Regions from separate parts of the Chryseobacterium sp. KMC2 genome, predicted to be linked through region 1. Evidence: riboswitches for the same ligand, from Rfam matches in the RefSeq annotation. Region 1 holds a riboswitch; the other holds the start of a gene.
What was found. Region 1 has a riboswitch for cobalamin ahead of JML65_RS04980 (TonB-dependent receptor plug domain-containing protein). Riboswitches for the same ligand answer to the same signal wherever they lie in the genome.
Positions count from the first base shown of each region.

Region 2: linked by a shared signal. The riboswitch ahead of metE (5-methyltetrahydropteroyltriglutamate--homocysteine S-methyltransferase) and the one ahead of JML65_RS04980 (TonB-dependent receptor plug domain-containing protein) in region 1 are both predicted to bind cobalamin.

Region 1 is NZ_JAESIT010000003.1:201,917-206,406, forward strand. Features, by position in the region: gene JML65_RS04970 (MbnP family protein) at 1-559, shown strand, start outside; gene JML65_RS04975 (cytochrome-c peroxidase) at 576-1,595, shown strand; cobalamin riboswitch at 1,736-1,921, shown strand; gene JML65_RS04980 (TonB-dependent receptor plug domain-containing protein) at 2,106-4,085, shown strand; gene JML65_RS04985 (YncE family protein) at 4,082-4,490, shown strand, end outside.
Region 2 is NZ_JAESIT010000006.1:226,125-230,614, forward strand. Features, by position in the region: gene JML65_RS09395 (enoyl-CoA hydratase/isomerase family protein) at 1-501, shown strand, start outside; gene JML65_RS09400 (Lrp/AsnC family transcriptional regulator) at 593-1,054, opposite strand; cobalamin riboswitch at 1,255-1,441, shown strand; gene metE (5-methyltetrahydropteroyltriglutamate--homocysteine S-methyltransferase) at 1,616-3,916, shown strand; gene JML65_RS09410 (Fur family transcriptional regulator) at 3,975-4,364, opposite strand; gene JML65_RS09415 (MerC domain-containing protein) at 4,452-4,490, shown strand, end outside.

The DNA of each region.
Region 1 (4,490 bases):
TCAGTCAAAACCGGAAACGCTTCGTTATATTCTGAGCAATATCCCGGCTGGGGAATATAAAAGGATCAAATTCGGATTAGGAGTAAAAAGAGAACTGAATGTACTGGATCAGATGAGGTTTCCAAAATTCTATGCAACTGCCGGTTCTAATGACACCCAAATGATGTGGGAATGGGGAGCCGGTTATCGTTTTACAAAGATTGAAGGTTTCTACGGGACAGATCATAAACAGATGTCTATCCATACAGGAAGCACCATCAAAGGATCTGAAGGGAATTTTACCCAGGGAGTAGATGCATACAGAGATGTTAGCCTAGACCTGCCTACCCATGCAATAGTAGATCATAAAGCCCCTAAAATTACTGTTAAAGCAGATTTTGATAAACTGTTGACAGGTAAGATCAACACGATTGTACTGGTTACCGGAACTGGATCGGATGGGAATGCCACTCCGAATATCCATACGGCCAATCAAATGGTGAAATTTGTGGATAACCTTGGCGGAAACGGATCCGGTGATATTTCAGGAATGTTTTCAGTGACTGGTGTTGAAAACTAGATTCATCTCTGTTGTAATGAAAAAAGGAGTAAGCATTTTAGCTATTTTTATATTGTTAATATCTTGTAATAACGATAATTATGAGCCTGTTTCTTATGATAATCCTCAAGTATCACTCAATATTCCTTTTGGCTTTCCGGAACTAAATAATTCGGTGAAATCTAATGTGCCTACAAAATATGGAGTAGAGCTGGGGGAGAAGTTATTTCAGGATAAAAGACTCAGTGCAGATAATTCCATATCCTGTTCCAGCTGTCACATTCAGGGAAATGCTTTTGCCGATAACAATGCTCAGGCGGTAGGTATTGAGAATAGACTAGGCTTACGGAATGTACCAGCTATTCAGAACATGATGTTCTTGAATTTTTATAATTGGGACGGGAATATTCTTCAACTGGAAAATCAACCGCTGGTTCCTATTATCACTCATGAAGAAATGGGATCTTCTATTTTGGAGGTGATTGGCAAAATAAAGACTGATCTTATGTATAGAGATTTATTCAGAAAGGCATTTGGAGATGAAACCGTTACTGCGGAAAGAATTTATAAAAGTATTGCACAATACGAGTATACACTGATTTCTGCCAATAGTAAATACGACAGAGTAAAAAGAAATGAAGGAGAGGTTTTTACAGAAAACGAAGCTCAGGGATATCAGACCTTTCAGCAAAAATGTGCAAGCTGTCATAGTACAGAACTTTTTACCGATCAGAGCTTTAGAAATATCGGATTTCCTGTGAATCCCAATCCCAATGAGGCCGGACGTGGAAGAGTGACAGGTCTTCCGGGAGATTATATGAGCTTTCGGGTGCCTTCATTACGAAATGTAGAATATACAGCTCCTTATGGAAGTTTTGGACAGTTTCCTACTTTAAGAGCCGTTCTTGATTATTTTGATAAAGGTGTTTTGGATGCCGATAATCTTGATCCGGTCTTTAAAAACAATGGAAATAAAATTCCTCTCTCAGAGCAGGAAAAGACCAATCTTATCTTATTTATGAAAACCCTGAGCGATCGTGAATTTGCAAAAAAATAAGTATAGATAAGAGCAAAACAATTCAACATAATTGATGACTGAAGTTCATCAAAGATCCCGTTAGAAAATAACGGGATTTTTCATGTTTATGTATTGATAATCATTTTATTCTGCGTTGTATTGTATCTAACCGGAATTTTATATCTTTGCCGAAATTTGGCGAGCCGTAAAAAGCTCTTAAAAGGGAATCCGGTGAGAATCCGGAACAGACCCGCTGCTGTAAGCTCCGTACCAAAGTTTTTGAAGATTATATCCACTGTTTTTTAATGGGAAGGATTTCAAAAATGGAGTAAGTCAGAAGACCTGCCAGAATAAATAAACGTTTGACGCTTTCGTGGAATAAAGCTTTAGGACTACAATGATTCTGTGCAGTACATGCTGTGCTTTGTCATTGCTTTCTAATATCCATTAGCGTCATCATTATCCCTGAATGAGCTAATGGTGGCAAAACTGACTACATCTCAACTTCATAAAGTTGTTTTCACAATATTTGTGTTAACATCACAATTCTTGTTTTCTCAAACAAAGAAAAAAGACACCTTAAAGGAAGAAGCTATTAAGGCGGTCAATATTTACAAAAAGAACTTTAAAGAAATCGTTCCTGCTCAGGTATTGCAGGGAGAAGAGCTTGAAAGACTGAACAGCCACTCTGTGGCAGATGCCTTACGGTATTTTTCCGGTGTTCAGATCAAGGACTACGGCGGAATAGGGGGGCTCAAGACCATTAATATCCGAAGTATGGGAAGCCAGCACGTAGGGGTTTTTTATGATGGCATTCAATTGGGAAATGCTCAGAACGGTCTTGTGGATCTGGGGAGATATTCTTTGGATGATCTGGAAGAAATATCATTGTACAACGGTCAGAAAAGTGAGATATTTCAGCCCGCCAGGGATTTCGGATCATCAGGTTCTATTTATTTGCAGCCTAAAACACCTGTTTTTACCGGAACACGAAAAACAAATCTTGTTTTGAGGGCAAAAAGTGCATCAATTGATTTATTCAATCCTTCTTTCCGTTTAGAACAGAAACTATCACCAAGAATTTCTGCAAGTTTTAGTGCTGAATTTCTGCAAAGTGATGGTATTTACAGATACCGGTATGTAAAAAAATACCCTAACGGAGAGCCTGCCTATGATACAATAGCTAAAAGAAGAGACTCTGATATTAAAGCCAAACGTTTTGAAACCTCTTTGAATGGTACTTTAAATAATGGAAGCTGGAATATCCGCGGATATGGCTATATTTCCAATCGGGGTGTTCCTGCTCCTGTTGTGAATAGCCGTTTTGACGGGCGAGGGGCAAGAATGTTTGATGAGAATTATTTTGTACAGGCCAACCTGAGGAAAAAGCTTTTCCCTAAATTCGAAACTCAGCTTAAAGCAAAATTTGCTTATGATTATACCCGTTTTCTTGATACGGTACAGTCTCAGTTGGTTAAATATTCAGATAATACCTACATTCAAAGGGAACTGTATATTTCATCTTCCAATTTATATACAGTGAATTCCCATTGGGACATTAGCTTGAGTGGAGATTTCCAATACAATAATCTGGATGCAGATCTGTATCAGTTTTCTTATCCTACCCGGTATACCACATTGGTAGCTTTGGCTACGACCTATCAATGGAACAGGTTTAAAGTTTTAGGAAGTCTGTTAGGTACTTTTACTTTTGAAGAAGTGGAACGAAATAAAAGACCTGAGGACAGAAGTGAATGGACTCCTGCTATTTTTATGAGCTACCAGCCGGCTATTGTTCCGGAGCTTACTTTTAGAGCTTTCTATAAAAAGATTTTCAGACTTCCCACCTTCAATGATCTTTATTATACGAATATTGGAAGTACTTTTCTGAAACCGGAGTTTACGACGCAGTATGATTTAGGGTTTACCTATCAGAAGAAATATAATCATCCTGTCTTTAAAGCTTTTTATGCCAAGGTAGATGGTTATTACAACCGGGTAAAAGATAAAATTGTTGCAGCACCCACAGGAAATATGTTCCGCTGGATGATGATGAACCTTGGGTTGGTTGACATCATAGGTACAGATGTAAATGTCCAGGCTGAAATGATGTGGGGCAAAGTAAAAATTAAACCGTTGCTTTCTTATACCTATCAAAGTGCAAAAGATATCAGTAATCCCGGAGATGATATAAGCCCGGGGGATACTTTTTATAAAAAACAGATCCCTTATACCCCTTGGCACAGTGGGTCTTTTACGCTGATGGCGGATTACCGTGACTGGAATTTCAATTACAGTGTGATCTATGTTGGGGAACGCTATGACGGGCAGCAGGATAATATTCAGTACAATTTTGTTCAGCCCTGGTATACCCATGATTTATCCGTTCAGAAAAAATTCGACTACTCAGGACATCAGTTTAAACTGAGTCTTGAAATGAATAATATTTTCAATCAATATTATGATGTGGTCAGAAACTATCCCATGCCGGGAAGAAATTTTAAAATTACTTTAAACTTCACCTTATGAGAAAAATAAACTTCTGTCTTCTCCTCTTCATATTGGTTTTTCTTGTGGCCTGCCGTACCGATGATATTATCGTCCGTCAGGAAGTGGTAGAAGGGTTGGCAGCACCGGAAAATACTGCCATTAAAGGCTTTTACGTATTGAATGAAGGGAATATGGGAAGCAATAAATGTACCCTTGACTTTTTCGATTATACCAAAGGAACTTACTATCGGAATATCTATGCCGAGGTGAACCCTAATGTGATCAAAGAATTGGGGGACGTAGGAAATGATATTAAAATTTATGGTAGTAAGCTGTATATCGTAGTCAATGTTTCCAATAAAATTGAAGTGCTGGATGCTAAAACAGCTAAACGGATAACATCTATTCCCTTACAGAACTGCAGATATATAACATTTAAAAACG
Region 2 (4,490 bases), on a different contig from region 1:
AACCTGCCATTTGCAGTGATTGCAGCCGTAAATGGATTTGCCCTGGGCGGTGGTTGTGAGCTGGCATTATCCTGCGATATTATTTTAGCAAGCGGAAAAGCGAAATTCGGGTTACCGGAAGTTACATTGGGCTTATTACCATGTTTTGGGGGTACCCAGCGTCTTCCAAGAGCAATAGGCTTATATAAAGCCAGGGAAATGGTTTTCTCAGGAGACTTTTATTCCGCGGAAGCCTGCAAAGATTTCGGTTTTGTTAACCATGTTTTTGCACCCGAAGAATTACTGAATGAAGCTCTAAAGCTGGCTAAAACCATTGCATCAAGAGGTCCAGTGGCTGTTGCAAAAGCAAAACAGTCTTTAAATACAGGATCTGAACTTCATATCTCTGAAGGATTAAAACAAGAAGCGGCTTTATTCGGAGCATTATTTACCACACAGGACCATAGCGAAGGCATAGGGGCATTTATAGAAAAAAGAACCCCTGATTTCCAGGGAAATTAATACGATCGAATATAGAAAAGTTCGACCGCCCTTTTTAATCTGGTCAGGATGAGGATGTCTGAAAATTTTTGTACATCCTCATCTTTTTGTATCAGATCGTTAGTCCATGGGTATTTTTCACTTCTGCCATTACAAATGTACTATGTGTGCTTCCGATAGAATCTACAGATCCCAGTGTATTGAATACAAAATCCTGATAATGTTTCATATCCCGGACCTGAACTTTCAGCAGGAAATCAAAATCTCCCGAAATATTATAACATTCTGCCACTTCTTCTATATCCATAATTTCATTAACGAAATCATACCCTACAGAACGGTCATGAATTTTCAGTTTGATCTGGCAGAAAACGGTAAAACCCCGGTTAAGCTTATCAGGATCAAGAACTGCAGCATATTTTTTCACATAGCCTTCCTGTTCCAGACGTTTCACCCTTTCAAAAACAGGAGAAGGAGAAAGGTTAACTTCTTTGGCAAGCTCTTTAACGGTAAGTTTTGCATTTTTCTGAAGTAGTCTCAGCAGCTGTATATCTTTGGTATCGAGATGTTCCACAGGATATTATTCTTTTTTAGTATTAATTTTTATCAAAGTTACAGAATTATATTCTTTTAAAATAGAACTATAAAGACATATTTTCTTTATTTCAAATCAATATTTGTTCATTTATTCTGTATGTGTAATTTTACACAAAATTAAAATCTTCTATCAATACAGATAGTCAGTATAATTAATAAAGAATAGTTCTTTACAATACTTCATCAAACAGGAGAGGTTTTACGTAAGGTAAATTAATAGGGAATCGTGTGCAAATCACGAGCTGTCGCGCAACTGTAAGTAACACACCAAAGGTTTCTGTCCTTGTGATCCACTGCCTGAAAGCGGGAAGGACGACAGAAACTGTTACAAGTCAGGAGACCTGCCTTTACTCAATTGACAATGCTTTCGCGGTCTGAAGCTTTGGGTCATACAGATGATATATTTTTTAGTACGTTTTTCTCAGAGTAAAACGGGATTATCAGGTATGTCATTATTTTCCCAAAAATAGATACCGGCAAAAGCATTACGAAGCATTCAAAGAGCTTTTAAAAATAAGTTTAATTAAAAGTTTAAAAAATGCAAACGCACATTCTAGGCTATCCGCGAATTGGTAGCAAAAGAGAACTCAAAAAAGCCTGCGAGCAATATTGGTCAGGTAAAATTCTTTTGGAAGAACTTCTTACTACGGGAAGGAATATCTGCAATCACAATTGGAATATTCAGAAGGAGGCAGGGATAGACCTTATCCCATGTAATGATTTTTCCTATTATGATCAGGTACTGGATATGAGCTTAATTGTAGGAGCTATTCCGGTACGTTATCATGAAGTAGCCCTTAAAAAAAATAATTCAGAACTGGATCTGTACTTTGCGATGGCAAGAGGATACCAGAAAGACGGACTGGATATCACGGCCATGGAAATGACCAAATGGTTTGATACCAATTATCATTATATTGTTCCAGAATTTTATAAAAATCAGCAGTTTAAACTGACTTCCGACAAAATATTCAACGAGTTTGCGGGAGCTAAACAAGCTGGAATTAATGCCAAGCCGGTACTCATCGGGCTTGTTTCTTACCTTCTTTTAGGAAAAGAAAAGGAAGAAGGATTTGATAAACTGGATCTTGCAAAAAATCTTCTTCCGGTATACACCGAAATCATAACAAAACTTCAGGATCAGGGTGCCCAATGGATTCAGTTTGATGAACCGTTTTTAACCTTAGATATAACGGAGAAAGCCAAAGAAACCTATCAGTACGTTTATCAGGAACTTAGAAAGCAGTTTCCAAAACTGAAATTCATCATCGCAACCTATTTCGACGGATTGAAAGACAATGCATCTCTTGCTGTGTCACTTCCTGCAGACGTTCTGCATATAGACCTGGTGAGAAATCCTGAGCAGCTGGAAGATATTTTAAATGCTATTCCTGAAAACCTAAGCCTGTCATTAGGAGTGGTAGACGGAAGAAATATCTGGAAAAACAACTATGAAAAGTCTTTGACTTTCATTAAAAAAGCTACTGAAAAACTGGGTACAGAAAGAATTTTTGTGGCTCCGTCATGTTCATTACTTCATTCGCCTTGTGATCTGGATTTTGAAACGGCCCTTCAGCCTGAAATTAAAAACTGGCTGTCTTTTGCAAAACAAAAAGTGAAAGAAGTCGTAAGTCTTAAAGCTCTTGCTTCAGGAACTGAGGATGAAAGTATCCTTGCAGATTTTGAAGACAATAAAAAGGCTGTTGCCAGCAGAAAAACATCTTCTCTTATTCATAATGATAAAGTGAAACAAAGAGTGGCTGCCGTAACTGAAGAAGATGCTCAGCGAAAGAATTCATTTAGAATCCGTAAAGAAAAGCAGCAGGAATCATTACAGCTTCCGCTATTCCCAACCACCACTATAGGCTCATTCCCGCAAACTACTGAAGTAAGAAGCTGGAGGGCCCAGTTTAAGAAAGGAGATCTTAGTGCAGAACAATACGATGCTTTATTGAAAGAGGAAACTCAGAGAACCATCCGTTGGCAGGAAGAAATAGGAATTGATGTCCTTGTTCACGGAGAATTTGAACGTAATGACATGGTAGAATACTTCGGGGAAAAACTTGAAGGATTTATTTTCACTAAAAATGGCTGGGTACAGAGCTATGGAAGCCGTTGTGTAAAACCACCCGTTATTTTCGGAGATATTTCCCGTCCTGATCCAATGACTGTATACTGGTCTCAATATGCGCAATCCCAAACCAGTAAATGGGTAAAAGGAATGCTGACCGGTCCTGTTACCATATTACAATGGTCTTTTGTACGGGATGATCAGCCCCGTGCCGAGACTTGTAAGCAGATTGCTTTGGCGATCCGTGATGAAGTAGTGGATCTTGAAAAAGCAGGAATCCGGATTATCCAGATTGATGAGCCTGCCATCAGAGAAGGTCTTCCATTGAGAAAAACAGAATGGCAAAACTACCTGAAATGGGCTGTAGAAGCCTTCAGAATCTCAGCAAGTGGAGTAGAAGATGCTACCCAGATCCATACCCATATGTGCTATTCTGAATTTAATGATATTATTAAAAATATTGCCGATATGGATGCAGATGTCATTACGATAGAATGTTCGAGATCTCAAATGGAACTTTTAAATGCTTTTGCAGATTTTAAATATCCAAACGAAATAGGTCCCGGAGTTTATGACATCCACTCTCCAAGGGTTCCTTCTAAAGAAGAAATGATTGAGCTTTTAAGGAAAGCTCAAAATGTAATTCCAGCCAGCCAGTTATGGGTAAATCCTGACTGTGGCCTGAAAACAAGACATTGGGAAGAAACTGAAAAAGCTTTAATTGCAATGGTAGCTGCTGCTAAAGAAGCTTCAGCAGCCTATGCATAATCATCGCTTGTTCCAATATCATCATGAAAAAGCATCTCCAGGGATGCTTTTTCTTTGTTTAAGCATGCGCGCATCTCGGACAGATTCCGCTGATGATAAAGTTATACTCCTGAGCTATAAAATTCTCAGGTAAACTAATTTCAGGTATAGCATTTTCAATACAGGTAACAGAATGGCATTCTTTACAATTGAAATGAACGTGATTGTGAAAATGCTGTTCGTGAGTACATTTCCCACTACACTTAGCAAAATTCACAACTCCGTCAATATTGACGATCTTATGAATAGCACCTTCATTTTCAAGTCTTTCCAAAACCCGGTAAATGGTAACTCTGTTACACAAATCCCCTAGTTTCTTCTGAATATCAGAGTGGGTAAGTGCCACCTCAGAATCGTTGATAAGGTTCAAAATCTCAGTTTTGGCATGGGTATTTCTAACTTGTTTCATGTTTTTAATGCAACAAAGTTGCGTTATTTAAAATTTTGTATTTACTTTGCAACAAAGTTACAATAACAAAATTAAATCATCCTTTTTATGAAGTCAAAAATTCTTGATGCAGTAGGAATCTCCGCA